DNA from 3 places in the Variovorax sp. AC103 genome. Region 1 is predicted to be linked to each of the others. Evidence: riboswitches for the same ligand, from Rfam matches in the RefSeq annotation. Region 1 holds a riboswitch; each other region holds the start of a gene.
What was found. A riboswitch is a leader RNA that binds a small molecule or an ion and turns the genes downstream of it on or off. The one in region 1 is predicted to bind cobalamin.
Positions count from the first base shown of each region.

Region 1 (6,035 bases):
TGCACGCCCTGCACCACGCTCGCGCGGTAGGCGGCGGTGGAATAGGGCTTGACGATGCCGGTGGTGCCCAGGATGGAAATGCCGCCGAGGATGCCCAGGCGCGCATTGAGCGTTTTCTTGGCCATCTCCTCGCCCTGCGGCACGGAGATGGCCACCTCGAGGCCGACTTCGTCGAGCAGCGGCGTGCCCACCGCGCGCACGTTCGCCTCGATGTTGCGGCGCGGCACCGGGTTGATGGCCGGCCCGCCGACGGCCAGGCCGAGCCCCGGCATGGTGACCGTGCCCACGCCGACGCCGCCCTTCAGCAGCACCTGCCCCGCCAGTTCGGGCAGCACGCGCACGTCGGCGGTGAGGTGGGCCTTGTCGGTGCAGTCGGGGTCGTCGCCCGCGTCCTTGATGACCATCGCATGCGCATGCGCGAGCGCGCCGTCGACGCGGCCGTCCTGCACCGCGAAGCGCACCAGGTCGCCGTTGGGCAGCAGGCATTCGACCTCGTCGGGCACATGGCCTGTGACCAGGCCGATCACCGCCGCGCGCGCCGCCGCGGCCGAACACGCACCGGTCGTGAAACCGGTGCGGGTGCCGCGGGGCGCGCCCTTGTCCATCATGCGGTGTGCTCGCGCGCCTCCGCCAGGCCCAGCAGCGCGTGGATCGCGGCCACCACCAGCGTGGAGCCGCCCTTGCGGCCGCGAATCACGACCCAGGGCACGCCGGCTTCGAGCGCCATCAGGTCCTTCGACTCGGCCGCCGAGACAAAGCCGACCGGCATGCCGACCACCAGCGCGGGCCGCGCACCTTCTTCATGGACCAGCCGCACGATCTCGATCAGCGCGGTGGGTGCGTTGCCGATGCCGACGATCGCGCCGTCGACCAGGCCCAGGCGGTGGGCCTTGCGCATGGCCTGCACGGCGCGCGTGGTGCCTTCGGCCTTGGCCTGGTCGATCACGTCCTCGTCGCTGATGAACTGGTGCGTGCCCATGCCGAAGTGGGCCAGGCGCGGGGCCGAGAGGCCCACGCAGATCATCTCCACGTCGGCCACCACGCGGCTCTCGCGCGAACGGATGGCGGCGATGGCGGCGTCGACCGCGTCGGGGTGGAAGTCGGTCAGGCCGTTGAAGTCGAAGTCGGCGTTCGCATGGATCATGCGGCGCACCACGGGCCACTGGTCGGCGGTGTAGGGGTGCGACGTGACCTCACGGTCGATCACCGCGAAGGAGTCGTGCTCGATGGCGCGGCCGGCCGCGGTGAGCTGCTCGGTGACGACGTTGGCCGCCATGGAAGTCGTCGGATTCATCGCAGTGCCGGCGCCGTGCCGTGCGCGTGGTCATGCGCATGTTCGTGATCGTGCGGATGCGGATGCGGATGCGGATGCGGATGCGGATGCGGATGCGCGTGCGCGTGCGCGTGCGCGTGCGCAGGGTCGTCGCCATGGCTGTGCGGCACGGCATCGTCATGGTGGTGGCCGCCCAGGCCGTGTTCCACCGCGAAGTCGCGGAACTTGCAGCCGTCGCAGGGCATGAGCGCGATCGGCGCGCCGCGCCGCAGGTCGTTCACGCGCTGCTCCAGCAGCGCGAAGATCTCGGGCTCGAAGCCGAAGTACCGGGTCGAGACGAAGCGGATCGTCGGGTACTGCGCCTTCAGGTTCTCGACCTGGCGCGCGATGCGCTCGACCAGCGTGCCGTTGAACAGGTAGTAGGGCAGCACCACCACCTGCTTCATGCCCTGCAGGCTCTGGCGCTGCACGGCCTTCTCCAGGCGCGGGTAGGTGATGCCCGTGAAGGCAAGGTCCACCAGCTCGTGGTCGGTCTCCTCCAGCAGCCAGCGCGCCATCTTCGCCATGTCGCCGTTGGCCTGCCGGTCCGACGAGCCCCGGCCCAGGATCACCACGCCGGTGGTGGTCGGGTCGGGCATGTCGAGCGCCTGCATCGCGCCCTTCAGGCGGCGCCGCAGGATCGCCAGGATCGGGTCGCAGGCCGTGAGGTGCGGCGCATACAGGAACTGCACCATCGGGAACTTGAGCCGCGCACCGTCGATGGCCTGCGGAATGTCCATCTTCACGTGGCCCGCCGCATTGAGGATGAGCGGCACCACGACCACGCGTTGCGCGCCCTCGGCCGCGCGGCGCAGCCCCTCGCTCATCGTGACTTCGGAGAACTCGATGAAGCAGACCTCGATGCGCCAGCCCGGTTGCCGCTCGCGCCACTGCGCCGCGAAGGCCTCGATCTCGTCGTTGCCGGATTTTTCGCGCGAGCCGTGGCCCACCAGAAGAATGGTTTCGGTGCTCATGGGGTGTCCTGCAGGAGGGTCTGGACGGGAACGCTCGCGCGCCGGAAGCGGTGCGTGAAGCTCGCGTCGTAGAGTTTGGATTTGGCCAGCGTGGTCCATTGCCGCGCGCCCAGCGTGGGGCTCGCGATGATCATCGACTGGCTCACGATGCGGGCCTCGCGGCACAGCGCCTGGATGGTGGCGACCGTGCCGCGCACGATCTTTTCCTCGCCCGGCCAGCTCGCCTTGTGGACCACCACCACAGGGGCGTCGGGCGACCAGCCGGCGACCGTCAGCGCGGCCGTGACCTTGCCCATGAGCGTGATGCTCAGGAAGATGCACAGCGTGCTGTGGTGCGCGGCCAGCGCCTCCAGCGACTCGCCTTCGGGCATCGGCGTGCGGCCCTCGACGCGCGTGAAGATCACGGTCTGCGTGACTTCGGGCAGCGTGAGGCTCTCCACCGCCGCCGCCGCAGAGGCCATGGCGGAAGACACGCCCGGCACCACGCCGATCGGTACGCCCGCCGCATCCAGCGGCTGCACCAGCTCGATGAGCGCACCGTACAGGCCCGGGTCGCCGGTCTGCAGGCGCACCACGGTATGGCACCGCGCGGCCTGCGCAATGAGCCAGGCGGACATCTGCTCGAGCGTCATGTCCTTGCTGTCGGCAATCGCGCAGTCGGGCGGCGCCCAGCGCGTGGCGGCTTCGCTCACGAGCGAGCCCGCGAACAGGATGGCCCCGGCGCGTTCGACCAGGCCTCGGCCCTTGACGGTGATGAGTTCCGGGTCACCCGGACCCGCGCCGACGAACCAGACGGTTCCCGGCGTGCACGCTCCCTGCGGAGCGCTGCTTGGAGCGATGGCTCGCTCGTTCATGATGTTTCCTCCGCGCCCGCCGCGCGACTGATGGTCGTTACGACCCGGCGGGAGGGGGAAATCGGGAGGCGTCAGCGAATGCTGTTCTGGCGGATGACCTGATGCATCGAGCCGGACGCAATGCGTCGCCCGCCGATCCTCGCCCACCGCAAGGTCATGCGCTGGTCGTCAGGCCGGTCTCCGGGCTCGCGAGCGGAGGGCCATCGGCTCTCCTGCAAAGACCGCCTTCCCGTGCCGTTCGTGACACAGTGGCGTGGGACCGGATCCCGGGGTCTTGCTTCTGACTCGCTTACCGTTGCGGGGGCAGCGTCGGCATGGCGCGGTGTTCTCCACCGCCGCGCACCGACTTCCCGTTTCACCCTGGCCGCCCCGCCGTTTCCACGGGGCGCCAGGACACCTGACAACGCGGGCGGAGTGTATCAGCCGCATGCGGCGACTTGCCCCGCAAGGCCCTGCCCTCGCCGCCCGGCGGCGCGCTCAGATGCCGGTGAGCCCGCCGGTGCACATCAGCGTCTGGCCGCTCACGTAGTCGGACTCCGGCGCGCACAGCAGGTACACCGCGCCGGCCGCTTCTTCGGGCGTGCCGCCGCGTCCCAGCGGAATCGACTGCTCCATCATCGCCAGCAGCCCGGGGTTGATGCCGACCTTGATCTCGCGGCCCTCGATGTTCGCGGTGGAGGCCTGCGCAGTGCTCGCGGTCAGCCGCGTCTGGATGAAGCCGAAGGCCACGCAATTGACCGTGACGTTCATGCGGCCCCACTCCTTGGCCAGCGTCTGCGTGAGCCCGACGATGCCGGCCTTGGCGGTCGAATAGTTGGCCTGCCCCGCGTTGCCGAAGAGGCCGGCCACCGACGAGATGTTGACCACCTTGCGCACCACGCGTTGCCCTGCTTCGGTCTCTGCCTTCGACAGCGCACGGATCACCGGCTGCGCCGCGCGCAGGATGCGAAAGGGCGCCGTGAGATGCACGTCGATCATCGCGTACCACTGCTCGTCGGTCATCTTCTGCACCACGCTGTCCCAGGTGTAGCCGGCGTTGTTGACGACGATGTCCAGGCCCTTGTATTCGCTCACCGCCGTGCCGACGAAGCGCTCGGCGAAGTCCGGCGCGGCCACGCTGCCGACGCAGGCCACGGCCTCGCCGCCCGCCGCGCGAATGGCCTGCACGGTGTCTTCGGCCGGCTCGGCATCGAGGTCGTTGACGACGATGCGCGCGCCTTCGGAGGCGAGCTTCAACGCGATGGCGCGGCCGATGCCGCGGCCTGAGCCGGTGATGAGGGCGACCTTGCCGGCGAGTTTGGGTGTCATGTCTCTTGTCTTTCCTGAAGTGATGTCAGCGCAGCGCCACCAGCGCCTCGCCCGCGATGCGCGCCTGCCCGTACTGGTTGGCGCTGAGCACCTCGATGCGCACGCAGGGCTCGCCGTTGTGCTCGAGCTTCTCGACCACGCGGCCGGTGCAGCGCACCGCGTGGCCCAGGTGCGTGATGCCCTGGAAGCGCACGTCGAAGCGGCGCAGCTGCGACTGCGGCGCCCATTGCGTGAGCAGGCGGCCGAGCCAGGCCATGCCCAGCATGCCCTGCGCGAACACGTCGGGCATGCCGGCCTTGCGCGCGAAGTCGGTGTCGATGTGAATCGGGTTGTGGTCGCCCGAGGCACCCGCGAACAGCGCGAGTGCGGTGCGGTTCACCGGCGGCAGCTGCAGCGCGGGCAGTTCGTCGCCGACTTGAACGGCGTCGTGGGTCAGGGCCTTCATCGGTGTTCCTTCAGTGGCGGCAGACGATCACCGCGCGCAGTTCGGCGACCAGCTCGTCGCGCTGGTTGGTGGCGCGCGAGGTCTTCACGACGAATTCGAGCGCGCCGTTCTTCTTGTCGTAGATGTCGGTGATGGTGGAGCGCACCGTCACCGTGTCGCCCACGCAGGCCGGGCGGTGGTAGCTGAAGCTCTGCTCGCCGTGCAGCAGTTTCGACAGCGGAATCTGCAGGTCGGCGAGCAGCCGGTCGGACGCGCCCGAGTCGAGCTCGGCCGCGAACAGGAACGTGGGCGGCGCGGGCAGGTCGGGGTAGCCGGCGTCGCGCGCAGCGGCGGCATCGGTGTAGAGGGGGTCGGTCTCGCCGATGGCCTTGGCGAAGAACTGCAGCCGCGTGCGCTCGATGGGCAGCACCGAGGGCGGCAGTTCGTGGCCGATCCATTTCTTGTCGATCATGGGGCGGCCTTCACACGCGTTCGTACAGCGTGACCACGCACGCGCCGCCCAGCCCGAGGTTGTGCTGCAGCGCGAGCCGCGCACCCTCGACCTGGCGCTTGTCGGCCGTGCCGCGCAGCTGCTGGACCAGCTCCGTGCACTGCGCCAACCCGGTGGCGCCTAGCGGGTGCCCCTTCGACAGCAACCCGCCCGACGGGTTGGTGACCACCCGGCCGCCGTAGGTGTTGTCCCCGTCGAGCACGAACTTCTCCGCGCCGCCCACCGGGCACAGGCCCAGCGCCTCGTAGCTCAGCAGTTCGTTGTGCGCGAAGCAGTCGTGCAGCTCGACCACGTCGACGTCCTGCGGGCCGACGCCGGCCGCGTCGTACACCTTCTGCGCAGCCTCCTGCGCCATGCTGAAGCCGACCACCTCGCGCATGTCGCGGCTCTCGAAGGTGATGGGCCGATCGGTGGTCATGGCCTGGGCCTTGATGCGCACGCTGCGGTCCAGGCCGTGGCGCTCCGCGAAGCGCGGCGAGCACACGATGGCCGCGGCCGCGCCGCAGGTGGGCGGGCAGGCCATGAGCCGCGTCATCACGCCGGGCCACATGACGGGCGCGGCCATGACCTCGTCTTCGGTGACCACCGTGCGAAACAGCGCCACCGGGTTGTTCGACGCATGGCGGCTGGCCTTGGCGCGGATCTTCGCGAA
Region 1 covers NZ_CEEDFC010000009.1:50,226-56,260, forward strand. Annotated here, with positions in the region: gene AC0IYU_RS14870 (cobalt-precorrin-5B (C(1))-methyltransferase) at 1-608, opposite strand, end outside; gene AC0IYU_RS14875 (precorrin-8X methylmutase) at 605-1,294, opposite strand; gene AC0IYU_RS14880 (sirohydrochlorin chelatase) at 1,291-2,286, opposite strand; gene cobM (precorrin-4 C(11)-methyltransferase) at 2,283-3,140, opposite strand; cobalamin riboswitch at 3,295-3,556, opposite strand; gene AC0IYU_RS14890 (SDR family NAD(P)-dependent oxidoreductase) at 3,618-4,448, opposite strand; gene AC0IYU_RS14895 (MaoC family dehydratase) at 4,474-4,893, opposite strand; gene AC0IYU_RS14900 (MaoC family dehydratase N-terminal domain-containing protein) at 4,904-5,344, opposite strand; gene AC0IYU_RS14905 (lipid-transfer protein) at 5,355-6,035, opposite strand, start outside.

Region 2 (6,035 bases), on a different contig from region 1:
AGCGGGTCCAGAAAGTCGGGCCCGCACTTGAAGGCGCGCACGCGCCGGCCCTGGCGCGCATGCAGCCGCGCGAGCGCGGCGGCGACGGTGGTCTTGCCCTGCCCGGAGGCAGGCGCGGCCACCAGCACCGCGGCGCAGGTGGCGCGCGGGGCCGGCGCGCCATCCGGGGTGCCGGTGGGCAGGGATGAGGGGTTTACTGAGGCGTCCACTTGAGGCCGACGTACGCGGTGCGGCCTGCATTGGCATACAGCCGCGCGAACTGGTAGTCCTTGTTGCCCACATTGTCGACGCGCGCCACCAGGTTCAGGTCACGCGTGATCCTGGTGCTGGCCGACAGGTTCAGCAAGGTGTAGCCGCCGAGCTTGACGGTGTTGGCCGCGTCGTCATAGCGCTTGCTCGAGGTCTGCACCTCGGCGCCCAGCGTCCAGCCGGCCACGCGCCAGTCGGCGCCCAGCACGGCGTGGCGCTGCGCACGGCGAGCCAGCAGGTGGTCGGTGGCGAGGTCGCGCGGGTCCTGGTAGTCGAGCGAGGCGCGCAGGGTCACGTCGCCGAAACGCTGGCTGCCCGACAGCGTCACGCCCTGGTAGCGGGCGCGCGCGGTGCTGGCGTAGCAACCGAACGACGAGGCGCAGCCCTTGGCCGTGCCGTCGAACACGATCAGGTTCTGCACGCGGTTGTTGTAGACCACGATGCCCGCCTGGGTGCCGTCTTCGGCGTACTGCAGGCCCAGCTCCACGTTGCGGCTGGACTCGGGCTTGAGCGTGGCCAGGCCGTACTCGCTGAAGCGCTGGTACAGCGTGGGCACGCGGAACGCCGTGCCGGCCGAGGCGGTGAAGCGCAGCGCCGGCGTGATGGCAAAGCCGTAGGCCGCGCTGCCGGTGGTCTTGCCGCCGAACTCGCTGTCCTTGTCGTGGCGCACGTGCAGCTGCAGCGAGTGCGGGCCTTGCACGAAACCGTAGCCCAGCGAAATGGCGTCCTGCGCGCGGTCGCGCGACAGCAGCTTGGACGAGGTGGTGGGCGCGTTTTCGAGCGCGTCTTCGCGGCGTTCGAAGGTGGCGCTCAGCAGGTGCGGGCCGAAGCGGAACTCGTTCTGGAACAGGTAGCCGCGCAGCTTGGTTTCGGTGCGGTAGAACGACGGCTGCGTCTTGTAGACGGTTTGCGAGTCGGTCACCTGCACGCGGGTGCTGTAGACGTCGTTCCACTTGGCCGACCAGGTCAGCCCGGCAGTGCGCAGCGTGTTGTTCGCCTGGTCGTTGGCGAAGGTGATGGGCAGCCGGCTGCGGTACGACACCGTGGCGTCGTAGCCGGCCGTGATGTCGCTGCTGAGCAGCGTGGCGTCCAGGCGCTGGTCGGGCGTGATCTGCAGGCCCAGTTTCAGGTTGCCCGAGGTGCTGCGGTAGCCGTCGCGGTCGGGGCTGGTGAAGCCGTCCTTGCTGGGGGTGCGCTTGTCGACCGGCTGCACGTTGAAGCCCTTGCTTTCCTCGTGCTCCACGCCGAACGCGTAGTCGAGCAGGCCCGACTTGCCGCTCACGCCGCCTTCGATCTTGCGCAGCCCCTTGCTGCCGAAGCCGATGCCCGCGTAGGGCCGCACGCCCTCTTCGCCGCGCCGGGTGAAGAGCTGGATCACGCCGCCCACCGCGTCCGAGCCGTACACCGCGGCGGCCGGGCCGCGCAGCACTTCGATGCGGTCGATCTGCGACAGCGGAATGCCTTCCCAGCCGGCGCCGCCGGTGGATTGCGAGTCGATGCGCACGCCATCGAGGTACACGGCCGTGAAGCGCGTTTCGGCGGCGCGGATGAACAGGCTGGTGGTATTGCCCACGCCGCCGTTGCGCGAGATCTCGATGCCGGGCAGGCGCGCGAGCACGTCGGCCACGCCGGTCGCGCCGCTGCGCTCGATGGCCTGGCGGTCGACGATGGACACGTCGCCCACCAGTTCGGACAGCGCCTGCGGCGTGCGGTTGGCCGTGACCACCGTTTCGCTCAGGGCCGGGGCTTCCTGGGCATGGGCGAGGCCGCCGAAGGCGGACGCCAGCGCCACGCCCAGAGGCAGTTGCAGGCAGGCGAAACGAAGACGGCGCGCAGGCGCGCGGCCACTGGAAAAGCAAACGTGGGAAATCATTGAATGGACCGAACGAACGTCTATACCCCTCGCCGGCCTCCCCGCCGGCGCCATGGGCGCCATGGCTGCCCCTGCGTGGATCGTTCACGCATGCGGCAGCCGCCTTGTTGGCCGGTATCCGGGCTGGCAGAACAACCCCCACCGCCTTCCCAGGCACCTGTTTCAGGGCGCCCAGTGGCTTGGATGGAAAGGGGTTGGCGCCTTGCGGCGCCGTCTGCTTGACCGTTGCGGGGGCAGCGCAGGCGGCTTCGGCCTTGGACCGACCTGCGCGAGGTCGGGGGGCTTCCACTCCTGCTTCCCGTTGAACCGCGGCATGTGAACCAGGCCGCAGGCACCAACGGGCGGCATTTTAGGCCCTGCGGGCTCTTCCTTAAGTCGAAAGTTGCGCCCACCGCTAACATCGGTCGCCATATGCGGCCCGCCTCGGTATTCCTGAATCTTCGTTCGGCGCTGCAGCGTCTGCTGGGTGTTTCCGGCTGGCAATCGATGCTGCTGTGGGCCATCGTGGCCGGGCTGCTCGGCACGCTGGCGACCGAACTCTTCCGCGCGGCGCTCTACCACTTCGAGCACCTGGTGCTCGGCCCCGGCAACGGGCTGGTGCCCATGGCGAAAGGCCTGCCGTGGTGGGCGCGCGTCGCCTGCCCCACGCTCGGCGGGCTGGTGGCGGGGTTGCTGCTGGTATGGGCCGGACGCATCGCTTCGCGCAGCGCCACCTCCGACTACATGGAAGCCATCGTGCTGGGCGACGGGCGCATTCCGGTGGCGCAGACGCTGGTGCGCAGCGCGTCGTCGCTGGTGAGCATCGGCAGCGGCGGCTCCATCGGGCGCGAAGGCTCGATGGTGCAGCTCGCGGCGCTGGCGGCGTCGCTGCTGGGCCGGGTGTTCCGCTTTCCGGTAGAGCGGCTGCGGCTGCTGGTGGCCTGCGGGGCGGCGGCAGGCCTGACCGCGGCCTACAACGCGCCCATCGCGGGCGCTTTCTTCGTCGCCGAGATCGTGCTGGGCTCCATCGCGATGGAAAGCGTGGGGCCGATCATCATCGCCTCGGTGGTCGCCAACGTCGCCATGCGGGCACTGCCCGGCTACCAGCCGCCCTACCGGATGCCGGCGTTCCCGGAGATCCACGGCACCGAGGTCGTGCTGTTCTGCGTTCTCGGCGTGCTGCTGGGCTTCGCGGCCATCGGCTTCCTGCGCGCGCTGCAGGGCAGCCGGGCGCTGTTCTCGCGGCTGCCGCTGGCGCTGCCCTGGCGGCTGGCGCTGGGCGGCCTGCTGATGGGCGCGATCTCGGTGCCGGTACCCGAGGTGTGGGGCAACGGCTACAGCGTGGTCAACGCGGTGCTGCACACGCCGTGGCCGTGGACTTTCATCGCCCTGGTGCTGCTCGCCAAGGCAGCCGCCACGCTGGCCACCGCCGGCTCGGGCGCGGTGGGCGGCGTGTTCACGCCGGCGCTGTTCTTCGGCTGCATGGTCGGTGCGCTGTTCGGCCAGGGGGTGCAGGCGCTGTGGCCGGCGGCCACGTCGGCGCCCTTCGCCTACGCCATCGTCGGCATGGGTGCGTTCCTGGCGGGCGCCACGCAGGCGCCGCTGATGGCGATCCTGATGATCTTCGAGATGACGCTGAGCTACCAGGTCATGCTGCCGCTCATGGCCGCCAGCGTCATCGCGTATTTCGTGGCGCGCTCGGCCAATGCGGGCTCCATGTACGAGATCACGCTGCGGCGCAACGAACAGCGCGACACGCAGCTGCGCCTGCGCGGGCTGCACATGCGCGACCTGGTGCAGCCGGCCGAAACGGTGGTGGGCCCCGGCGCCGGCCGCGAGGCGATGAGCAGGATCTTCCTGCAGCACCCGGTGAAGTACCTGTACGTGGTCGATGCGGACAACCGCTACCTCGGCGTGGTGCCGCTCGCGGCGCTGGGCACTGCGCCCGCCGAGACGACCGCGGGCGCCCTGCTGTCGCAAGCCATCCGGCCGATCACCGCCGACACCGGGCTGGGCGAGGCGCTGCAGCGCTTTCTCGACCACCTGGGCGAACGGCTGCCGGTGATCGAAAGCACCGCCAACCCGGTGCTGCTGGGCGTGGCCGCCAAGAGCGCGTTGCTGGCCACCTACGTGCGCCTGAGCGAGCCATGAAAGGTTTGATCGGCGGGCTGCGAAGCCGCAGAATCGCGACCACGCCGGGCACCGCGCCCAGCCTCGGCAGGACCGCTTTCCCGGGAAACTACAATCGCCAACCATGCCCGCTTCCAGCCCCATCGACCAGATCGCCGAGCGCGTCGAACGCCTGCTTGTGCGTCACGAAGAGGTGCAGCGCACCAATGCGCTGTTGCAGGAACAGGTCGATGCGCTCACGCGCGAACGCGATGCCCTGAAGTCTCGGCTGGCCGCGGCCCGCACACGGCTGGACGCCCTGCTCGAGCGGTTGCCGGCTGAACCACCTTCCCAAGACTCCCCCGCATGAAGCAGATTGAAGTACAGATCATGGGCCAGAGCTATTTGCTCGGCTGTCCCGATGGCGGCGAAGCGCAGTTGCGCGACGCCGTCGAACGCGTGGACGCGGCCATGTGCAAGATCCGCGATGCAGGAAAAGTCAAGGCCCGCGACCGCATCGCGGTGCTGGCCTCGCTGAACCTGGCGTTCGACCTGGCCGCGCAGCAGCAACCCGCAGCGCCCGCTCCCGCCGCCGCAACGTCCGACGACGCGCCGGCCAGCGGCGAGGCCGACCCCAAGTCCGCGCAGCTCATTCAAAGACTCGATCAAGCCCTGGCCGGCGATGGACATTTGCTCTGAATGAGCGCCGCGGACGCAGACGGGGCGTAAAATCCGCCTTGTCTGCAGACGTGTCGGGCTTAATATTTCCTTGTTCCAATGCTCTCCGGAGCCGGGCTTGGTACATCGCTTGACGGGTGTGATCATCTCGCGTCAGATGAACCCGAAGTCTTGCTGCCCTCGCCCACCTGAACCCTGGTTCAGGATGCGGGTCCGGCACACCATCTGCAGACACCTTTTCCCGCCGCGGCCCCCTGCACCAGTTGCACGGGGCCGCGGCTTTTTGCCGCAGCATCTTCCTTCCTGACTTCCCCGTGAACCTCGCCGCCCTGCTCGACCCCCTGCTCATCGCCGAACTCGCCGCGCTCGGCCTGGGCACCGGTTTCCTCGCGGGCCTGCTGGGCATCGGCGGCGGCATGCTGATGGTGCCGTTCATCACGATCATCATGGGCCAGCGCGGCGTGCCGGCCGACCTAGCGGTGAAGATGGCCATCGCCACCTCGATGGCCACGATCATCTTCACCTCGGTGTCGAGCGTGCGCGCGCACCACAAGCGCGGCGCGGTGCGCTGGGACATCGTGAAGCGGCTGTCGCCCGGCATCGTCATCGGCAGCCTCGTGGGCAGCCTGGGCGTGTTCGCGCTGCTCAAGGGCACGGCGCTGGCCATCTTCTTCGCGCTGTTCGTGGGCTTCTCGGCCACGCAGATGTTCCTCGACAAGAAGCCCAAGCCGACGCGGCAGATGCCGGGCACCGGCGGCCAGCTGGCGGCCGGCGGCGCCATCGGCTTCATCTCGGGCCTGGTGGGCGCGGGCGGCGGCTTCATCAGCGTGCCTTTCATGACCTGGTGCAACGTGGCCATCCACAACGCGGTGGCGACCAGCGCGGCGCTGGGCTTTCCGATCGCGGTGGCCAACGTGCTGGGCTACGTCATCGCGGGCCATTCGGTCGATGGCTTGCCGGCCGGCTCCTTCGGCTACATCTGGCTGCCGGCGCTGGCGGTGATTGCCGCGTGCAGCGTGTTCACCGCGCCGCTGGGCGCCAAGGCGGCGCACAGCCTGCCGGTGAAGAAGCTCAAGCGCGTGTTCGCGACCATCCTGTACCTGCTGGCGGCGTACATGCTCTGGAAGGGCCTGCACGGTTGATGCGG
Region 2 covers NZ_CEEDFC010000011.1:212,939-218,973, reverse strand. Annotated here, with positions in the region: gene AC0IYU_RS18015 (cobyrinate a,c-diamide synthase) at 1-182, opposite strand, end outside; gene AC0IYU_RS18010 (TonB-dependent receptor domain-containing protein) at 194-2,122, opposite strand; cobalamin riboswitch at 2,215-2,475, opposite strand; gene AC0IYU_RS18005 (ClcB-like voltage-gated chloride channel protein) at 2,534-4,252, shown strand; gene AC0IYU_RS18000 (DUF904 domain-containing protein) at 4,356-4,580, shown strand; gene AC0IYU_RS17995 (cell division protein ZapA) at 4,577-4,909, shown strand; gene AC0IYU_RS17990 (sulfite exporter TauE/SafE family protein) at 5,203-6,030, shown strand.
Region 2: linked by a shared signal. The riboswitch ahead of AC0IYU_RS18010 (TonB-dependent receptor domain-containing protein) and the one ahead of cobM (precorrin-4 C(11)-methyltransferase) in region 1 are both predicted to bind cobalamin.

Region 3 (6,035 bases), on a different contig from region 1:
TGCTGGTAGCTGAGGTCCACATAGGCCACGTTTTTGGGAACGATTCGCTGCGCCAATGCGGCCGTTGCGAACAGGGGCACCAGCAAGGTGGTGACGTTCATGCCGAACTGGGGAATGTCCTGCGGCTCGAAGAACAGGCCCTGGATGAGCAGCCCGCCTGCCAGGCCGATGGCCGCAGGCGCCAGGCCGAAGACCAGCAGCAGCGTCGTGCCGAGGATCAGGTGCACCTCCGACACACCCACCGGGTGGTGCGGCAGCACCTCGAAGAAGCAGAACACCAGCGCCACGGCAATGGCCGAGCGCAGCACCAGGGCGGCAGGGCCGTCCTTCATGAGGGTGTCGAAGGCCACCTTGCCTGTGTAGGCCAGCGCGGCGGCGGCCGTCGCGTAGCTGAGAAAAATCTTGGATCCGTCAACGAGACCTGGTTCGATGTGCATCGAGCACCTCCTGAAAATGCACCGCAGTGCGAAAGTTGATTGTTGGTTCAGGGGCTGGCTTGCGCAAGCCCCTTCGAGGCAGTCGCCCGCCCCGGCTTGCGCCGCAGCCGGCGCCAGCCGATCACCACGCCGCTGGCCGAGGCCACCGCGCCGACGATGGACAGCAGCCACACCACGAAGTCCCAGGCCGGCCGGTACCGGATGAGCCAGGGAAAGTCGAGGCTGTGCGCGGCATTGAACAGCCAGCGCCGCAGGCGCGAACTGCTGTCGTTGCTGCCCGCGACCTGGCCGCTGGCGGCGTCCACGTAGACCCAGGTGCGCGCCGGGTCGTCGAATTGCAGGCGCCACACGGGCAGCACGCGCTCACGGTGGTGGCCGTACCAGTGGAAGTCTTCGCGGGTCTGCAGCACGGCCTGCGTCACGGCGGCGCCGGGCCGCAGGCGGGCGGCGGCACGCAGGAGGTCTGGCTTGCCGATGACGGCCGGCGCGCCGCTGGCAGCATCGACCACGCGCACGCGCGCCTTCGCGTCGCGCAACTGCAGCAGCGGCTTGCCGTCGAACCACAGCAGCACGGCCTCGCGCGGTGCGCTCTCGCCCTCGCCCGACGGCAACGAGGCCGGCGGCCACGGGAACGGCGCCGTACCGGCCCCGGTGTAGCGCGCCATGGCGGCCGCATCGAGCGGCCCGCGCTGGAACCAGCCGTTGGGGTTCATCGAGAGCCAGCCGCTGATGATCCACGTCAGCACGAAGAAACCGCCGATCAGCCCGGCGATGTGGTGCCAGGCCATCCATCCCGCGTAAGGCGTGACCGCCCCGTTGCGGAACCTGCGCCGCACACGCACCCGCAGGATGCCGATGACCATGCCCGTCACGGCCGAGACGATGCACGCCGCCGACAGCCACACCACCACGTCGTGCCACAGCGGCGGATCGGCGCGCAGCGGAGTGAAGTAGATCCAGTGCGGCACCGAGCCCAGCCAGTTCCAGAAGCGCTCCGGGCGCGTGGTGTCGCGCACCACCTCGCCGTTGCGCTGCGACACGTACAGCTCCGTGCCGGCCGCGTCGTTCACCTCGATGCGGTGCAGCGGACGCAGCGGGTTCAGGCCCTGCGGCACGGTCCACTGGTCGCGCTCCAGCGTCTCGGCCCAGCGCGCACCGGCATGGCCGGAGAAGGCGCGTGCGATGGCCTCGGCCTGCGCGGCATCGACCGGGCCGTGCACATGGCCATCGCGCGCCGACACGGTGTGCCGGCCGCCGCGCGCATCGACGATGCGCCAGACCGGCCCGGCGTCGATGCCGCCCTGCATCTCCAGCCCCATGCGCCGCGGGGGCTGCGCGCGCACGTCCTGCGGCAGCGCCTGCAGCGCTGCTGCGGGCGATACCTGCGCCTGCCCGAAGCGCAACGGTGCGAGCCCTGCCAGCCGTTCCTGGTCCGTAAGGCTGGGGTACCCCACGTACATCATCACCACGCCCGAGGCGAACCACATGACGAACAGCAGGCAGCCGCCGATGCCCAGCCACCGGTGCGTCCAGTAGAGCCAGTGCCGCACGCGCGGCCAGGCGCGGCGCCATGCGGAGGTCATGCCGGAATTCATGCCGGATTTCAGAAGTCGACCAGCGCCGACAGCTCGAACGAGCGCGGCCGGCCCAGCAGCCACTGGTTGCCGCCGTTCGAGAACGACACCGGGTACTTGCGGTCAGCAAGGTTGTAGGCCCGCAGCGCCAGCTTGAGCGACGGGTTCGCCTGCCAGCTCACCGAGGCGTCGGCCACGGTGTACGAACCGATCCTGCGCGTGTTGGCCGCATCGACCTGGCGCGGGCCGACGTAGCGCACGCCGAAGGCGGCCTCCCACTGCGGCAGGAAGCGCCAGCCGAGCCACAGGTTGGCCGCCTCTTCGGGCACGCCGTTGGGCGTGTTGCCCGCGCGCGAGACCAGGCGGCCGTTCACGACCTCGTTGAAGTCCTCGTAGCGCGCGCGCAGCTTGGCCATGTTGGCTTCGAGCCGCAGCGTGGAGGTGAGCGCCAGGTCGAGCGTGGCTTCCAGGCCCTCGGACGACTGCTTGCCGACCTGCTGCGTCTTGTTCGGGTCGTTGGCGTCGCGCGAGAGCAGCTTGTTCTTCTCGATGCGGTAGGCCGCCACGGTCCATGCGCCGCGGCTGTCGGACAGCTGGCGCTTGTAGCCGACCTCCACCTGCCTGCCGGTGCTCAGCTCGAACGGAACCTGCGCGGCCGAAGTGCTGATCAGCGAGGTCAGCGGGTCGGCCGCGCGCGCCACCTGCGCGTAGTACGACTGCGACGCATCGGGCGCGTACACCACGCCGAGGCGGCCGGTGGCGTACTCGAAGGTCTTGCCCAGGTTGTTGGCGGCGTTCTGCAGGTCGGTGCGCGCGACCTTGGCGTGGTCCCAGCGCAGGCTGCCCACCACCGACCATTGCTCGTCGAAGGCCAGCTTGTCTTCGGTGAAGAAGGCGTAGGTGTCGGTCTTGGTCTTGTAGCGCGGCGTGTAGGCCACGGGCGAGGCGTAGTAGCCGGGGTTGAACACGAACGGGTCGATCACCGAGCGCCCGCCGTAAGGCGAGTCGTTGCTGTGCTGGAAGTCGATGCGGTTCACGTCGAAGCCCGCCAGCACCTGGTTGGCCAGCCCGAACACGCTGTGCTTGAAGGTCGCGTCGGTGCGGTTGCCGATCTGCTCCTGGTCGTGGCCGATCTCCAGGTAGTCGCCGCGCGTCACGCGGCGCGTGGTGGCGTTGAAGGTGTAGGTCTCGCTGTTGCGCCAGTGGCGCTTGCTCTCCAGGCGGTAGAGCTGGTTGCGCACGGTGACGGCGCCGTTCGGCGTCCACTGCGCGTCGAGCCGGGTCCACTTGTCGCGGTACTTGATTTCGGCGTCGTCCAGGTTGTAGTTCTGGCGCAGGGTCTGGCTGTTCAGGCGCCCGTCGATCAGCGGCACGCCGTAGTAGCGCTGCGGGGTCTGTCGGCCTTCGTCGTGCGAGAGCGTGAACTGCAGCTGCGGCGACACGTCCAGCCGCACGGCCGCGCCCACGGCCAGGCTCTCGGCCTCGCCGCGCTGCATGAAGCCGTCGGTGGTGCGGTGGCTGATGTCGAAGCGGTACGACAGCTTGTCGTTGATGGCTCCCCCGCTGCCGAAGGCCGCCTGGCGGGTGGCGTCGGAGCCCAGCGTGAGCAGCGCCTCGTTCCGGATGGGCCCGCGCGTGGGCTTCTTGGGCACCACGTTGATGGCGCCGCCGATGGCGCCTTCGCCGTACATCACCGAGGCCGCGCCTCGCAGCACTTCGATGCGGTCGACCGACCAGGTGTCGAACGGAAAGGTGACGGTGCCGGCGCCCGCATACAGGCGCGTGCCGTCGAACAGCTGCATCACCGAGCCGTGGCCCGTGAAGCCGCGCGCCGCCATCGCGGTGCCGCCGTTGCCGGGTCCGGGCGAGCCGGTGATGCCCGTGGCACGGGTGGCCGCGTCGACGACCGACACGTCGCCGCGCGCGCGGATGGTGTCGCCCGTCAGCACCTCGATGCTGGCCGGCGTTTCCAGCGGCGTGAGCCCGAGCCGGCTGCCGGTGGACGTGGGCTCGTCGATGGCCAGCGGGGATTGCCGGTCGGCCTCGATCCGTACCGGGTTCAGGGATGGGCTCTGGCTGGCGTCGGCCGATTCAGCCGGCTGCGCAAGGGAAACGCAAGGCCCGAAGGCCAGGCCCAACCCCAGTGACAGACCTGACAGGCCTGAAAGACCCGACAGCCGCGCCCGACGAAACGGCACGCGCGTACCCATGCCCGGGCGACTTCGCGCCCGTGTTGCTCGACTCATTTAGCTTCTCCTCCGGCCTGCGTCCCCGCAGGCTCACGACCGATGAAGGACGCGACGGGAGAGGCGAAAGGGCTGCCACGGTGAGCGCAAGCGCGAAGCGGCAGGCCCGGACACGCACTCCCGCTGCGTCCGAAGGCGGTTGCGAAGGCCGGTATCCGGGCTCGCGGAGCGCCGCTGTGTGCCGAATGGAGCACACGACGACAGAAACCCTCGCCTTCCCACGCCGAAGCGCAGTGACTGCCGAGCCTTCAAGAAAGAGGCTCGCGCGTGAGGATTTCCAGATCCGCTGACCGTTGCGGGGGCAGCGCAGGCTTTGACGCGTCTTCAACGACGCGGCGCACCTGCTTCCCGTTTAACCCCAGGGCCATGCGACATGGACCCGGGGCACCTTCGAACCGTGGTTGGGTGCAGTTATAAAAAGTTAACGCACCGAACCGGCGGGATTATAGGGAGCCGGGCGTGCCGTCGGGCCCGAACAGCCGCCGCATCATGGCCACGCCGGCCGCCAGCGCGTTCGAGTAGCTCGGATACGGCCGGAGCGCCGCTTCGAGGGGCAGATACACATGGGTGCGCTCGCCCGGCGCGCCGGTCACCTCGGCGGGGTCGGCCGCTGCTTCCATCAGCAGCCAATAGAACTCGCCGACCTCCAGCTCGTGGATGGTGAGCGCGATGTTCCTGGGCGAGGGCATTGGGCGGTATGAAAAGGGGCTGAGTGTTGAATGCCTGGAGGACGCGAGCCGTTGACAGCTCCCGGGCTTCTCCTACAGAGCACACCGGTGGGTCGGCCTACTGTTTTACATGCAACCCGTCAGCGGGTCCTTGTTCTTTGCAAAACCTTCCCAGGAGGCGACATGAAACCCTTCAGCCTTGACCCGAGCATGCGGGCGACCATCGGCGGCGCGTTCTATCCCACGGGCTACTCGATGGTGATGTTCGCCAAGCTGGAAGACGCCAGCCGCGTCGGCCAGCAGCTGATCGACAACGGCATGAGCGGCGACGACATCTTCCTGCTGCCGCCGAAGGCCGTGCTGTCGCAGATCACGCCGACCGTCGAACTCGCCGACGACCCGTTGCCCTCCGCCGGCACCGAAGGCGCCACGGTGCGTGCGTATACCAAGCTTGCGCAGGAAGGCCATGCCGCGCTGCTGGTCAAGACCGACGACCGCGAAACCGCCGACAAGCTGATGGAGGCGGTGCGCACCGTGCCCTATGCCATGGCGCAGCGCTACCGCACCCTGGTCATCGAAGACCTCTGAACCCGGCGCGCGGGTGGGCGTGAGCCTCAGCCCGGCACGGCCATCGACACGGCGCGCTGGACCACGTCACGGGCCATGGCCTGTGCCAGTTCGTGTTCGCCGAGGAACACGGTGGCCGAGGTTTCCTGCGTGAGCAGGCGTGCCTCCTGCTCGTTGTGACTGCGGATCACGGTCTGGATCGTGGGGTTGAGCGTGCGCGCGGTTTCCATCATCTGGCGCACGTTGATGGCGTCGGGCGTGGCCACCACCAGCACCCGGGCGCGCGCAATGTGCGCCTGGATCAGCACCGCCGGATCGGCCGCATCGCCCCACACGGCCGGGGTGCCGGCCTCGCGCAGTTTTTCGACCAGCTCGCGGTTCTGCTCGGCCACCACGTAGGGAATGTCGTGCGCGTCGAGTTCCTGCGCAATGCGCCGGCCGACCCGGCCGTAGCCCACCAGCACCACCTGCCGCGACAGGTACTTGGCCTCGGTGGTGAGGGGCAGCTCGGCCAGCGGGTCGTCGCGCGACTCCAGCCCCCGG
Region 3 covers NZ_CEEDFC010000004.1:24,578-30,612, reverse strand. Annotated here, with positions in the region: gene AC0IYU_RS06745 (energy-coupling factor ABC transporter permease) at 1-437, opposite strand, end outside; gene AC0IYU_RS06740 (PepSY domain-containing protein) at 485-2,020, opposite strand; gene AC0IYU_RS06735 (TonB-dependent receptor) at 2,041-4,209, opposite strand; cobalamin riboswitch at 4,387-4,663, opposite strand; gene AC0IYU_RS06730 (hypothetical protein) at 4,701-4,946, opposite strand; gene AC0IYU_RS06725 (hypothetical protein) at 5,109-5,513, shown strand; gene AC0IYU_RS06720 (cation:proton antiporter domain-containing protein) at 5,540-6,035, opposite strand, start outside.
Region 3: linked by a shared signal. The riboswitch ahead of AC0IYU_RS06735 (TonB-dependent receptor) and the one ahead of cobM (precorrin-4 C(11)-methyltransferase) in region 1 are both predicted to bind cobalamin.